3 regions of the Streptomyces sp. NBC_00005 genome follow, and region 3 is predicted to be linked to each of the others. Evidence: riboswitches for the same ligand, from Rfam matches in the RefSeq annotation. Region 3 holds a riboswitch; each other region holds the start of a gene.

Region 1 (4,743 bases), 2.5 Mb from region 3:
GGGACTGCATGATCGCGCCGCACAGCGCCAGCCCGGCCCCGCACACCGCGGCCAGCAGGGTGCGCGGCATGCGCAGGTCCCACACGATGCCGTCCCGCAGCGGCGCCAACGTCCTTTCGCCCAGCCCGAGATGGGCGGCGACCGACGCCCACACGTCGGCCGTGGAGATGTCGGCCGGGCCGATGGTCACGGCGACGGCGATCGACGCGATCAGCACGGCCAGTCCGCCGCCGGTCAACACCAGGGTGCGGGCGCTCACTTGGCGAGCCCGAAGTCGCGCAGCCCCGCGGCGACCTCCTCGATCCCTTCGACCGTACGGATGGAGGGGTTCATCGCCTGCCCGCTCAGCAGGATGTACCGCTTCTTCTTCACCGCGGTCAGGTTGCGGGTGGCGGCGTTGGTCTCCAAGAAGCGGATCTTGGCCTTCGCGGTCTCCGCGGTCTGGGACCTGCGGGTCAGGTCGCCGAGAACGACGACGTCGGGGTCGCGGTCCGCGACGGTCTCCCAGTTGATCTGGGGCCATTCGTCGTGGGTGTCGGAGAACGCGTTCTCCGCTCCGACGGCACGGGTGATGGCGCCGGGGGCACCGCAGCAGCCGGCGAGGTAGGGCGACTGGGAGTTGGCGAACCAGTACATGAGGGAGACGTCGGAGGCGTCCAGCCCGGCGTGGGCGGTGCGCACCCGGTCCTTCAGCTCGGCGACGAGCGTCTCCCCGCGCTTCTCGACCCCGAACGCGCGGGCCAGGTCGCGTATTTCGCCGTACACGGCGTCGAGGGTGAGGGGCTTGCTGCGGGAGCCGTCGCCGCCGCTGTCGTTGTCCTTGCCCGCCGAGCAGTCGGAGGGCGAGACATACGTGGGCACGCCCAGCTTCTCGAACTGCTCGCGGGTCGCCACGCCACCCCTGCCGAGGGTGGAGACGAACGACGCGGTGACGAAGTCGGGTTCGGCGTCCAGGACCTTCTCGAAGGAGGGGTTGTTGTCGGCTAGGCGCGCGACGGTGGAATTGGCCTTCTCCAGGCCCTTCATCACCGGATCGGTCCAGGTGGCCGTGCCGGCCATGCGGTCGGCGAGACCGAGGGAGAGCAGCATCTCCGTCGTGCCCTGGTTGAGGGAAACGGCCCGCTTCGGGGCGGACTTGAGGGTGACCTTGTGGCCGCAGTTGTCGAACGTGCGCGGGTAGCCGGAGTCTGCGGACTCCCCCGCGTCCGTTTCGTCGCTGCCCGTGCCACCGCACGCGGTGAGCAGCAGGGCGGGGGCGAGCAGGAAAGCGGCGGTACGGCGGGTGGAACGGAGCACGGGCATGCCTCGGTTGTCGGGGCTCGTACGCGGAGCCTGGCCTACGGACGTCCTCCCCGCACGGGGCGCGGAGGTGCCAGCAGGTCTTCGGACTCGGGTTCGTCCGGACGGGGCGCCTTCCCGGTGCTCGTCCGCCCCGGCCCTCCGGCCGACACGGACTCCTTTCAGTGGCGTCGCATGCCCCGCCCGTCCCCCTCACCGCTGCGCGTCAGTTCCGGTTTCGCACCGGATTCCCTGGCCTCGGATGTGGCTCGACTGGCTCCCCGACACTATCAAGATCGTCGTACGGCCAAGTCGTGCGGTCGAGTCGCACGAGCCAGTCGTGCGGGCGGCCACGCGATCGCACAACTGGCCCTTGGTCACCGGGTGACCGGTCCCTCCCCTGCCGTTCGAGGCCGGGCGGAGGTCGGGTGAGATCTCGGAAACGAGCCGTTCACCACGCGCGAGGCCTTCGGAAACAAGAGGTTTCTAACCCTCGGCGACACCCTCCAGCCGTACTCCCCGGTCGCCGCGGCCGTCATCGCCTTCGTCTTCACCCCGCTGATGGCGATCGTCACCAAGGGCAAGTACTACCTGCGCCGCACCGACGACGGCATCGACGATCCCCTGCTCGACGCCGAGGGCAACCCGAGCGCGGTCACCCTTGACTGCCACGTCTGCCACCAGCCCTACGGGCGCCCCGACCTGACCGCCTGCGCCACCCACGGCGCCGTGGTCTGCTCGCTCTGCCTGAGCACGGACAAGGTCGGAGACCACGTGCTGCAGGCGACGGCATAACCCACGGAGCGGGCGGCGGGGCACGCGACACACCCGCCCGCTCCGCCGGACCACATCCCTACGCCAGGGAGCCGTCCGAGTCGGACACCCTGCGGGTCGCGGACCGGATCATTCGCTCCGCGCCCGCGCTGGGCCTGCGCACCGTAGCGGTGCACTCCGACACCGACGCCCGCGCACCCCACGTCCGGATGGGACGGCCGACGCGGCCGTACGACTGGGCACGTCGGTGCCCGCAGCCGGGAGCTACCTACGGGCCGACCCGGTACAGGGGCGGCACGAACCACCGGCGCCGGAGCCGTGCACCCCGGCCTCGGGTTCCTCTGGGGAAGCCCCACCTTCCCCACCGCCGTTGAGGTGGTGACCCGCCCGCCGTCCGCTGTCCGGCTTCGACGGCCTGCTCCGGCCCGCCATCACCGAGCATCCCGGCATCACCGCCCTCGCAACCGGCGAGCAGGCCTCAACTCCCCTCCCCGGTACGGGAGTCGACCTCGCCGTCTTTGGCGCCCAACTGCGCGCCCAGCCGCTCAACCCCCCACCTCAGCACCACGGCGCACGGTACGCGGGTGAGGTCACCGCGGCGCGCGGCCACTTCCTCTCCGCTCCACCCGCCCCCATGTCCCTGGGTCCCATGCCCCCGGGCCCCATCGAACTGGCCGACGACACCTGGGTCCTGGGCTTTCAGTGCGACCGACCCTCCTGGTCACGGCCGCCTCCCCACGACTCCGCCCCGCCCGCAGCGGGTGGGCCGCCGCCCTCCCGGCTGACCGTGCGTGCGCCGAACGGGCGCACCTGGCGCGCCGTGCACGAGCCCTGCGCGGCGGCTGTCGAAGCTGGGGCGGCCACTTCGAAAGCCCCCCGACCACCCGTCACCAGGAGGTGCGCACCGTGATGCGCCGAATCCTCAAGGCCGCAGGTGCAGTCCTGGCCGCGGCAGCCTGCCTGACCGCCGCCGTCCCCTCCGCATCCGCCGCGGCCCCGGCGTCGCGACATGCTGCCGCCGAGGCCTCGCCCGCGCCACCCGCCAACCCGTTGAGCCGCCTGGGAGCGCTCAGTTGGGGCCCGGCCGCGCTCGGCTCCGTCACCAACCCCGACCGTTCTCCTGCCGGGGCCAACGACTTCGCCTGCAAGCCCTCCGCCGCCCACCCCTACCCCGTGGTCCTGGTCCACGGCACCTTCGAGAACGCCTTCGACAACTGGAGCGGGCTCGCCCCCGTGCTGAAGAAGGCCGGCTACTGCGTCTTCGCCCTCAACTACGGCGAGAGCGCGCCCCGCGCCCTGATGAAGGCGACCGGCCCGATTGCCGCCTCGGCCAAGCAGTTGGCCACCTATGTCGACAAGGTGCTGGCCGCCACCGGGGCCGCGAAGGTCGACCTGGTGGGTCACTCCCAGGGCGGCGGGCTGATGGCCGAGTGGTACCTGCGCTTCGAGGGTGGCGCCGCGAAGGTGCACCATCTGGTGGGTATCAACCCCAGCAATCACGGCACCACCGCGAGCGGCACGATCCACCTTCTCGATGCGGCGCTGGACGTGGCGGGGCATGTCGGCAAGCCACTCGGTCTGGACAGCCCCGCGGCCAAGGACCAGACGATCGGCTCCCCGGTGCTCCAACAGCTGTACGCCAAGGGCGACACCGAGCCCGGCGTCGCCTACACCACCATCGTCAGCCGTACCGACCTGGTCGTGACCCCGTACACCAACCAGTTCCTCACCGCCGGGCCCGGTGCGACCGTGCGCAACATCCTGCTGCAGGACGTCTGCCCACTGGACCTCACCGGTCACGTGGGCGGCCCGTACGACCCGAACGTGTACCAGCTGGTGCGCAACGCCCTCGACCCCGCGCACGCCGAACCGGTGCGCTGCGCCCTCATGCCGATTCCGGTGTGAACCGGCTCCAGCCGAAAGGCCATTGAGAACAGAAGAGGGGAAAACGAAAGGGAAAGGAGGCTGCCGCTCCTTTCCCTTTTCAACGTATAGCGCACCAGGGGGCTTGCGGCAAGGCCCGGGTCGTGCCGCAGAATCTCCGGCCGAGGCCGGAATCTGCGGAATGGGGAGTCGAGAAATGCGTGTGCTGTTGTCCACGTACGGGTCGCGCGGGGACGTCGAACCGATGGCGGGACTCGCGGTGGCGTTGCGGGAGTTCGGCGCGGAGGCGCTGGTGTGCGCGCCTTCGGACGAGGAGTCCGCGAAGCGGCTGGCCGGTGTCGGTGTGCCGCTGGTGCCGGCGAGCGCGCCGGTGCGCGCGGTGGTGACCGCGGCGACGCAGCCGTCGCCGGCGGGCCTGCCGGAGCGCGCGGCCGCCTTGGTCGCCGCGCAGTTCGACGCGGTCGCCGCGGCGGCCGAGGGATGTGACGCGGTGGTGGCGACCGGCCTGCTGCCGTCCGCGGCGGGCGCCCGGTCGGTGGCCGAGACACTGGGCATCCCCTATGTGTTCGCAGCCTTCTTCCCGGCGTATCTGCCGTCGCCGCACCACCCGCCGCTCGCGCTGCCGGGCCGGCCGTTCCCGTCCGACGCGACCGACAACCGGAAGCTGTGGGACCTGAACACCGAGAGCATGAACGAGGTGTTCGGCCCGGGGCTCAATGCCCACCGGGCCTCGATCGGCCTGCCGCCGGTGGATGACTTCCGCAACCACGTCCTCACCGACCGCCCGTGGTTGGCGGCCGACCCGGT
Region 2 (4,743 bases), 6.0 Mb from region 3:
GCCAAGACGACGACCCGGTCCATCGCCGCCGAGGCGGGCGTGTCCCTGAGCGTCTTCCACTACTGCTTCGACTCCAAGCAGGCCCTGGTCGAGGCCGTCATCACGACCCTCACCGACCACTCGGTGGAGGTGGTGAAGGAGGCCCTACGGCCCAGGGCCACGCTCGTGGAGACCGTCCGGGCCGGCTTCCAGGCGTACTGGGACCACGTCCGCGCCCACCCCGACGAGCACATGCTCACCTACGAACTCACCCAATACGCCCTGCGCGAGCCGGGTTTCGAGCACCTGGCCCGACGGCAGTACGAGCTGTACGGCGCCGCCTATGCCGAACTCATCGACCAGTTGCGCCGGAACATGAACCTTCAACTCGCCGTCCCGGCAACGGTGTTGGCCCGCTACCTCGCCGCCATGACCGACGGGCTGACCCTCAACTACCTCGTACTCGGTGATGAATCAGCCTGGACGGACATCCTCGACACGGTCACCAGCCACATCGCCGGCCTGGTCCACGACGACGCTCACCGGGCCTAGGGCCCTTCTGATGGATCTCCGCGGCGTCGCGACGCCCGGCACGCACGCTCACCGCACGGCGTGGAGGGCCAGGTGGCTCCGCCACATGACCCTCCACGCCGCACGCCGATCGCACGCACCGAACGCCGCTCCTTCTTCCACGGAGATCCATCAGAAGGGCCCTAGCCACGTCTTCGACCCGCTCGCGTCAGTCGGGCAGCGGGCTGCCGCCCTCACGCACTCGGCCCCGAGCGCCCGGATCCGCCCTTCCGGCGACCGTCGCGTAGGGCACACCCAGGCGCCGATCAACAGCGCCACGACCGCCGCGCCCGCCACGGCGAGGCAGATCCCGAGAGCGCTGCGACCTGCGACGATGTCCATCCATGCGGTATTCATGGGCGCGAGTACCCGTGGGACCCCGCAGGAACCGACTCGCCTCGGCGTGGGCGGGGCATGCCGCGATTCCCGGTGTTTGACACGATCGGCACCGGCTACCCGCCCGGTGTGACTTCGACGACCCAGCAGGAGCTCTTCCGGTTCCTGGAAGACCGCTTCGCCTGCGCGCAGGCGTGTACCGAGTGCGCACGCGCGTGTGCCCTGCGCGCGAGTCTCGTGGATCCGGACGGGACGCAGGAGCAGGAACTCGTACGACGCAAGGGCATCATGTGCGCGGAGGTGTGCGACGCCACCTGTCGTGTGCTGTCCGAGCAGAATCGACTGGACGAGGCCGGCATCCGCATCCAGGTGGAGTGGTGCCGCACCGTCTGTCTGGAGTGTGCGCACGTCTTCGACCGGCAGTCCGGTGCCGAGGACGGCGCCAAGGCCGGCCGGGTGTGCGCACAGGCGTGCACGGACTTCCTCGCCACTCTGAACTGACGCACGCGGCCGGGCGAGGGTCCGTGTCCCGCCGTACCGGACCGACGCTCAGTCGGTGGCGCCGAGCGGCCGCCCGAGCCGTACGTTCCAGCGCCCGGACCTGCCGCTGAGCTCGACGGCCGCCAGCGGCGGGACGTCGGTGCGCCAGAACGCCGACTCCGGAGCCCCGAGAGCCTGCACCACGGCCGCCCGTACGATCTCGGGCTCGACCACGGCGACGCACCGGCCCGGCGCCCGCGCGGCCGTCTCCAGCCAGGTCGCCACCCTGCCGCACAGCGCCCGCACCGACTCCCCGCCGTGCGATGCGGCCCCGGGGTCCGACAGCCAGCGGGCCAGCGCCTCCGGCTCCTGCTCGCTCACCTCCGCCAGCGTCGCCCCACGCCAGCGGCCCGCGTCCAGCCCCGCCAACTCCGCTGCGTCCACGGCGTCGATGCCGAGCGCGTCGGCCGTCTCGCGGCAGCGCACGGTGGGGGAGACCCAGGCCCGATCCGCCGCCGGCAGCGTGCCGGCGGCCGCCCGCGCCTGCCTCAGCCCGGAGTCGTCGAGGGGGCAGCCGTCGTCGAAGCGCGCCTCGCGCAGGGCCGCCGTGATCGCGGGTGAGATCAAGATCACTCGGCTCGTCATGCGTCCACTTCCGCGCTCAACTTCCCTCCGGATCCCTTGCCCTGACGGCGAAATCGGCTCCGCAGGGGCGCTCACCGCCGTCCCGTGCGCTCTTGGCCCCACCTCTGCTTCGCGGTACCTTCTCGTCGATATTGACGACGGCACAGCGGAAGCCGGTGGAATTCCGGCACGGTCGCGCCACTGTATGCCGGGCACGCACCCTGGGTGTGTGCCGGGCGAGTCAGACCCGCCCGTCGTCCTGTGCACCACCGAGACGGGACGCGAGTTCCCCAGGAGGGCCTGCCATGGCGCAGTCTGTCGCCCAGCCGACCACCACACCCACAGCCGTACCCACGAAGCTGCCGATCGGAGCGATCGCTCCCTGGGCGGTCTTCTTCGGCATCCTGATGCTGGTCCTGCTCTACTTCGTCGGCGCCGAGCAGGGCGCCACCTCCGTGACGAGCGGAGAGAACGTGCACGAGTGGGTGCACGATGCCCGCCACCTGCTCGGCTTCCCCTGCCACTGACGGCGGCGAGGAAACCTACGAGCCCATGAACTCGGCAACCGTTCGCAACCTTCTGGTGCGCGGCATGCTCGCGGGACTGACCGCGGGCCTGCTCGCCCTCGTCGTCGCCTACTTCCTCGGTGAACCGCGCGTGGACGCGGCCATCGCCTACGAAGAGGCGCACTCGCACGAACACGGCGTCGAAGCCGTCAGCCGCACGATGCAGTCCACCGCGGGCCTGTCCACCGGTGTCCTGGTCTACGGCATCGCGTTCGGCGGCATCGCCGCCCTCGCGTACTGCTTCGCGCTCGGCCGCATCGGCCGCTTCGGACCGCGCGCCAGTGCGCTGCTCCTCGCGGCCGCCGGCCTGATCACCGTGTACCTCGTGCCGTTCCTGAAGTACCCCGCCAACCCGCCGTCCGTCGGTGACCCCGACACCATCGGCAAGCGCACCACCCTGTACTTCCTGATGGTGGTCCTGAGCGTGCTGCTCGCCGTCGCCACCGTGATCCTGGGCAAGCGCCTCGCGCCCCGCCTCGGGAACTGGAACGCGACGCTCGCCGCGGGCGCGTTCTTCGTCCTCGCGGTCGGACTCGCGTACGTCTTCCTGCCGGCCGTCAACGAGGTCCCCAAGGACTTCTCCGCCTCCCTGCTCTGGCAGTTCCGCCTGGCGGCCCTGGCCGTCCAGCTGACCCTGTGGACCTCCTTCGGGCTGGTCTTCGGGGTGCTCGCGGAACGGCTGCTGGCTCCGAAAACGGCCGCTGCGGCCGTGGCATCGGCCGACGCCCGGGCAACTCCCGTCGCACACTGAGCACTTCCACCACCGAGCACGTCCACCGGCTTGTGCCGGCTTCCACCGGAAAGGGCCCCCGGACGACCGGGGGCCCTTTCCGCATGCCTCGCCATTCCCAATTTCTGAAACACGTTCTACGGTGTGCGTCGTCAGGACCGGTCCTGGGAGCCTGGAGGCGCCGTGCACCTCGAATACACACCCGAGCAGCAGCGGCTGCGCACCGAACTGCGCTCGTACTTCGCCGAGTTGGTGCCGGACAACGCCTACGCCCGGCACGGCGACCCCGCCGCCCAGAAGCGCTTCTACCGTGAAACCATCCGGCGCCTGGGGACGGACGGCTGGCTCGGCGTGGGCTGGCCGAAGGAGTACGGCGGGCGCGGGCTGAGTGCGATGGAGCAGTTCATCTTCTTCGACGAGGCCGCCCAGGCCGGCGTACCGCTGCCGCTGATGGCGCTGAACACGGTCGGGCCGACGATCATGCACTTCGGCACCGACGAGCAGAAGGCGTACTTCCTGCCGAAGATCCTCGCCGGCGAGATCGACTTCGCGATCGGCTACAGCGAGCCCGACGCGGGCACCGACCTCGCCGCCCTCAAGACGCGCGCCGTACGGGAGGGCGACGAGTACGTCGTCAACGGACAGAAGATCTGGACGACCAACGGCGACACCGCGGACTGGGTCTGGCTGGCCACCCGCACCGACCCCGAGGCCCCGCCGCACAAGGGCATCACCATGCTGCTCGTGCCGACCACCGACCCCGGCTACTCCTGCACCCTCATCAACACCCTCGCCTCGCACGACACCACCGCCAGCTACTACGAGAACATCCGCGTCCCCGTCTCCCGCCGCGTCGGCGCCGAGAACCAGGGCTGGCGGCTGATCACCAACCAGCTCAACCACGAACGCGTCACCCTCGCCGCCCACGGCACCATGGCCATCCGCGCCCTGCAGGACGTGCAGCGCTGGGCGATGGAGACCAAGCTCGCCGACGGCCGCCGCGTCGTCGACCTGCCCTGGGTGCGCCGCCGCCTCGCTCAGACCCACACGAAACTCGATGCGCTCAAGCTCCTCAACTGGCAGATGGTGCACGCCGTCGAGGACGGCACCCTCACCCCGCAGGACGCTTCCGCGGTCAAGGTCTACGGCTCCGAGGCCCGCCGGGACGCCTACGCCTGGCTCATGGAGATCGTCGGCGCGGCGGGCATCCTCAAGGAGGGCTCGGCGGGCGCGGTCCTCCACGGCGAACTGGAACGCGGCTACCGCTCCGCCGTGATCTTCACCTTCGGCGGCGGCAACAACGAGATCCAGCGGGAGATCATTTCCTGGATCGGCCTGGGGATGCCTCGGGTACGGCGTTAACCTGCAGTGGTGGCGGACTTCCAGGCAGGTGACCCCGGGCTGTTCGGACCGTCCTCGGTGACCTGGCAGATGCACGGCGACCCGATGATGTGGGTC
Region 3 (4,743 bases):
GCGCAGAAGGGCGGTGCGTCGCAGTGAAGGACGGCGTGAACGGCGTCGCACTCGGCGTCTTCATCTTCTTCTTCCTGGCCGTCACGGTCATGGGCTTCCTGGCGGCACGCTGGCGCAAGGCCGAGAACGAGCAGAGCCTCGACGAATGGGGCCTGGGCGGACGGTCGTTCGGCACCTGGGTCACCTGGTTCCTGCTCGGCGGCGACCTGTACACGGCGTACACCTTCGTCGCCGTTCCCGCGGCGATCTACGCGGCGGGCGCGGCCGGCTTCTTCGCGGTGCCGTACACGATCCTCGTGTATCCGCTGATCTTCACGTTCCTGCCGCGGCTGTGGTCGGTCTCGCACAAGCACGGGTACGTGACAACGTCGGACTTCGTGCGCGGCCGCTTCGGCTCGAAGGGTCTGTCGCTGGCGGTCGCCGTCACCGGCATCCTGGCCACGATGCCGTACATCGCGCTCCAACTGGTCGGCATCCAGGCCGTCCTTGACGTGATGGGCGTGGGCGGCGGCGAGAACACCAACTGGTTCGTGAAGGACCTGCCGCTGCTGATCGCGTTCGGCGTGCTGGCGGCCTACACCTACTCCTCGGGCCTGCGGGCTCCCGCGCTGATCGCGTTCGTGAAGGACGGGCTGATCTACCTCGTCATCGCGGTGGCGATCATCTACATCCCGATCAAGCTGGGCGGGTTCGACGACATCTTCGCCAAAGCGGGCGCGGCGTTCGCACAGACCAACCCGGCGACGGGCGCGCCACGCGGCGCGCTGGCCCCCGGCGAGCCGGGCCAATGGACGTACGCCACGCTGGCGTTGGGCTCCGCGCTCGCGCTCTTCATGTACCCGCACTCGATCACGGCGACGCTGTCGTCCCGCAGCCGTGACGTGATCCGCCGCAACACCACGATCCTGCCGCTGTACTCGCTGATGCTGGGCCTGCTCGCCCTGCTGGGCTTCATGGCGATCGCGGCCGGAGTCAAGGTCACCAACGGGCAGTTGGCGATCCCGCAGCTCTTCGAGGACATGTTCCCGGACTGGTTCGCGGGCGTGGCCTTCGCGGCGATCGGCATCGGCGCGCTCGTGCCCGCGGCCATCATGTCCATCGCGGCCGCGAACCTCTTCACCCGCAACATCTACAAGGACTTCATCAAGCCGGACGCGACGCCGGCGCAGGAGACCAAGGTCTCCAAGCTGGTCTCGCTGCTGGTGAAGGTGGGCGCGCTCGCCTTCGTCCTCACCATGGACAAGACGGTCGCGATCAACTTCCAACTGCTGGGCGGCATCTGGATCCTGCAGACCTTCCCGGCCCTGGTCGGCGGCCTGTTCACCCGCTGGTTCCACCGCTGGGCGCTGCTCGCGGGCTGGGCGGTCGGCATGGTCTACGGCACCCTCGCCGCGTACGGCGTCGCCTCGCCGACGCAGAAGCACTTCGGCGGCTCGTCGAAGGAGATCCCGGGCATCGGTGAGATCGGCTACATCGGCCTCACCGCTTTCGTACTGAACGTGGTGGTGACGGTGGTCCTGACCTTCGCCCTGAAGGCACTGAAGGCCCCGGAGGGCGTCGACGAGACAAACCCGGAGGACTACACGGCGGACGCGGGCGACCCGGGAGTCCAGGCGGAACTGCCGCCGGCTACGGCAGGGGCGTCGCACTAGCACCCCAAAGGTGGGTGGGGGCTGCGTCGACATGCGGCTCCGCCGCGTGGGCGCGACCAGCCACCACCCACACACAACCCGCAGCGGGCCGCCGGAAAGCAAGACCACCGGCGGCCCGCTCTTCGTGCACACACCCGCGTGAACACGGTGATCCCGGCGATGAACTGCACGACGTGACCCCGCACGGGAAGGCACCCACCGCATCTACGAGCACCTGGGCTTCGTCCGTGCCCCCAGCGGGACCGGCAGCCGCTCGCGGACCACGACGACCTCACGCTGCTCACCTATGAGTTGACGTTCTGACACTCTCCGAAGTCGCCACGACACAACATATGGGGGTGCTGTTCCCACCCGGCACAAGATGTATGCTCATGCTCGCTGTCGTCGCAGGGGAATCCGGTGCGAATCCGGAACTGTCCCGCAACGGTGTACTTGTGCATGTCTGCCCCTGGGGCAGCCGTGTACGAGCGTCAGTCCGAGGACCTGCCGACAGCGTGCCCGGCCCTCCGGTCCGGGTGCCCTGACGTCCGGGCCTCGTGGAATGGGCCGGTGGACGCGACGCCGTGCGCGCTCGCGTGCTGCCTCCTGCCCTCCGCCTGGCCCACTGCCGAGCGAGGGAGAGCCCCACCGTGACCATCGCGCCAGCCGAACCGGCTTCAGCGACCGAGGCGACCGAGGCCGGGACCGACGGTCCCGGAACCGCGCTGCTGCGGACCCTGACCGAGCTGACCGCCGACCTCCGCGACGCCGACCCCGGCCGGGTCGCCGCCGCGGCACTGCGCGGCCGGTCCGCCCGCGCGGACGAGACGGAGTTGCGCGAACTGGCCACGGAGGCGGCCGCCGGCCTCATCTCGGAGGACCCCGTGTACTCGCGGCTGGCCGCGCGTCTGCTGACGATCAGCATCGCCGCGGAGGCCGCCTCGCAGGGCGTCACGTCCTTCACCGAGTCGGTCGCGGTCGGGCACCGGGAAGGGCTCATCGCCGACCGCACGGCGGAGTTCGTCCGCGTCCACGCCGAACGCCTCGACGCGCTCGTCGACCCCCAGGCGGACGACCGCTTCGGCTACTTCGGCCTGCGCACCCTGCACAGCCGCTATCTGCTCCGGCACCCCATCACCCGTCGCGTGATCGAGACGCCTCAGCACTTCATGCTGCGGGTGGCGAGCGGTCTGGCGGAGGACGACACGATCCGCTCCGTCGACGAAGTCGCCGCGCTCTACCGGCTCATGAGCCACCTCGACTACCTCCCCTCCTCCCCCACCCTCTTCAACTCCGGCACCCGGCACCCCCAGATGTCGTCCTGCTACCTCCTCGACTCCCCGCTGGACGAGCTGGACTCCCTCTACGACCGCTACCACCAGGTCGCCCGCCTCTCGAAGCACGCCGGCGGCATCGGGCTGTCGTACTCCCGTATCCGCAGCCGCGGTTCGCTGATCCGCGGTACCAACGGGCACTCCAACGGCATCGTCCCGTTCCTGAAGACCCTCGACGCCTCGGTCGCCGCCGTGAACCAGGGCGGCCGGCGCAAGGGCGCGGCCGCGGTCTACCTGGAGACCTGGCACTCCGACATCGAGGAGTTCCTGGAGCTGCGCGACAACACCGGTGAGGACGCCCGCCGTACGCACAACCTGAACCTCGCGCACTGGATCCCGGACGAGTTCATGCGCCGGGTCAACGCGGACCAGCCGTGGTCGCTGTTCTCCCCGGCGGACGTGCCGGAGCTGGTCGACCTGTGGGGCGAGGAGTTCGACGCGGCGTACCGCAGGGCGGAGGCCGAGGGACTGGCCCGCAAGACCATCCCGGCCCGCGACCTCTACGGCCGCATGATGCGCACCCTCGCGCAGACCGGCAACGGCTGGATGACCTTCAAGGACGCCGCCAACCGCACCGCCAACCAGACCGCCGAGCCCGGCCACGTCGTCCACTCCTCCAACCTCTGCACCGAGATCCTGGAGGTCACGAACGACGGCGAGACGGCGGTCTGCAACCTGGGTTCGGTGAACCTGGGTGCCTTTGTCGACACGGCGACCGGTGACATCGACTGGGAGCGGCTGGACGAGACGGTCCGCACGGCCGTCACCTTCCTCGACCGCGTGGTCGACATCAACTTCTACCCGACCGAGCAGGCAGGCCGCTCCAACGCCCGCTGGCGCCCCGTCGGCCTCGGTGCGATGGGCCTGCAGGACGTCTTCTTCAAGCTCCGCCTGCCTTTCGACTCCCCCGAGGCCAAGGCCCTCTCCACTCGCATCGCCGAGCGCATCATGCTCGCCGCGTACGAGGCCTCCGCCGAACTCGCCGAACGCAACGGACCGTTGCCGGCCTGGGAGAAGACCCGTACGGCGCAGGGCGTCCTCCACCCCGACCACTACGACGTGGAGCTGACCTGGCCGGAGCGCTGGGCGGCCCTGCGGGACCGGGTCGCGGCGGTCGGCATGCGCAACTCCCTCCTCCTCGCGATCGCCCCCACCGCCACCATCGCGTCCATCGCGGGCGTCTACGAGTGCATCGAGCCGCAGGTCTCCAACCTCTTCAAGCGCGAGACGCTGTCCGGCGAGTTCCTCCAGGTCAACTCGTACCTGGTGAACGACCTCAAGGAACTGGGCGTCTGGGACGCCCGCACCCGTGAGGCGCTGCGCGAGGCGAGCGGCTCGGTACAGGACTTCACCTGGATCCCGGCCGACGTACGGGCCCTGTACCGCACGGCGTGGGAGATCCCGCAGCGCGGCCTGATCGACATGGCCGCGGCCCGCACGCCGTACCTGGACCAGTCCCAGTCCCTGAACCTGTTCCTGGAGACGCCGACCATCGGCAAGCTCTCCTCGATGTACGCGTACGCCTGGAAGTCCGGACTGAAGACGACGTACTACCTGCGCTCGCGCCCGGCGACCCGCATCGCCCGCGCCGCGCAGGCGCAGCCCGAAAAGACCATCCCCGTACAGCAGTCGACCTCCGACGAGGCGATTGCCTGCTCCCTTGAGAACCCCGAGTCCTGCGAGGCCTGCCAGTAATGAGCTCCACCGAAAAGAACCTGCTCGACCCGGGCTTCGAACTGACTCTCCGCCCCATGCGCTACCCGGACTTCTACGAGCGC

The links. Region 3 has a riboswitch for cobalamin ahead of OG303_RS18330 (ribonucleoside-diphosphate reductase subunit alpha). Riboswitches for the same ligand answer to the same signal wherever they lie in the genome.
Region 1: it holds a riboswitch for cobalamin, as region 3 does, so the genes downstream of both, OG303_RS07470 (ABC transporter substrate-binding protein) here and OG303_RS18330 (ribonucleoside-diphosphate reductase subunit alpha) in region 3, are expected to answer to the same signal.
Region 2: it holds a riboswitch for cobalamin, as region 3 does, so the genes downstream of both, OG303_RS45730 (CbtB-domain containing protein) here and OG303_RS18330 (ribonucleoside-diphosphate reductase subunit alpha) in region 3, are expected to answer to the same signal.

Annotation. Positions count from the first base shown of each region.
Region 1 covers NZ_CP108316.1:1,525,961-1,530,703, forward strand. The annotation lists gene OG303_RS07465 (FecCD family ABC transporter permease) at 1-259, opposite strand, end outside; gene OG303_RS07470 (ABC transporter substrate-binding protein) at 256-1,302, opposite strand; cobalamin riboswitch at 1,357-1,571, opposite strand; partial or broken gene OG303_RS07475 (allantoin permease) at 1,762-2,073, shown strand; gene OG303_RS07480 (esterase/lipase family protein) at 2,962-3,957, shown strand; gene OG303_RS07485 (glycosyltransferase) at 4,133-4,743, shown strand, end outside.
Region 2 covers NZ_CP108316.1:10,006,876-10,011,618, forward strand. The annotation lists gene OG303_RS45715 (TetR/AcrR family transcriptional regulator) at 1-531, shown strand, start outside; gene OG303_RS45720 (ferredoxin) at 1,015-1,386, shown strand; gene OG303_RS45725 (histidine phosphatase family protein) at 1,435-2,010, opposite strand; cobalamin riboswitch at 2,106-2,259, shown strand; gene OG303_RS45730 (CbtB-domain containing protein) at 2,295-2,516, shown strand; gene OG303_RS45735 (CbtA family protein) at 2,542-3,306, shown strand; gene OG303_RS45740 (acyl-CoA dehydrogenase family protein) at 3,469-4,647, shown strand; gene OG303_RS45745 (oxygenase MpaB family protein) at 4,717-4,743, shown strand, end outside.
Region 3 covers NZ_CP108316.1:4,012,183-4,016,925, forward strand. The annotation lists gene OG303_RS18320 (DUF3311 domain-containing protein) at 1-27, shown strand, start outside; gene mctP (monocarboxylate uptake permease MctP) at 24-1,652, shown strand; cobalamin riboswitch at 1,988-2,158, shown strand; gene OG303_RS18330 (ribonucleoside-diphosphate reductase subunit alpha) at 2,282-4,660, shown strand; gene OG303_RS18335 (ribonucleotide-diphosphate reductase subunit beta) at 4,660-4,743, shown strand, end outside.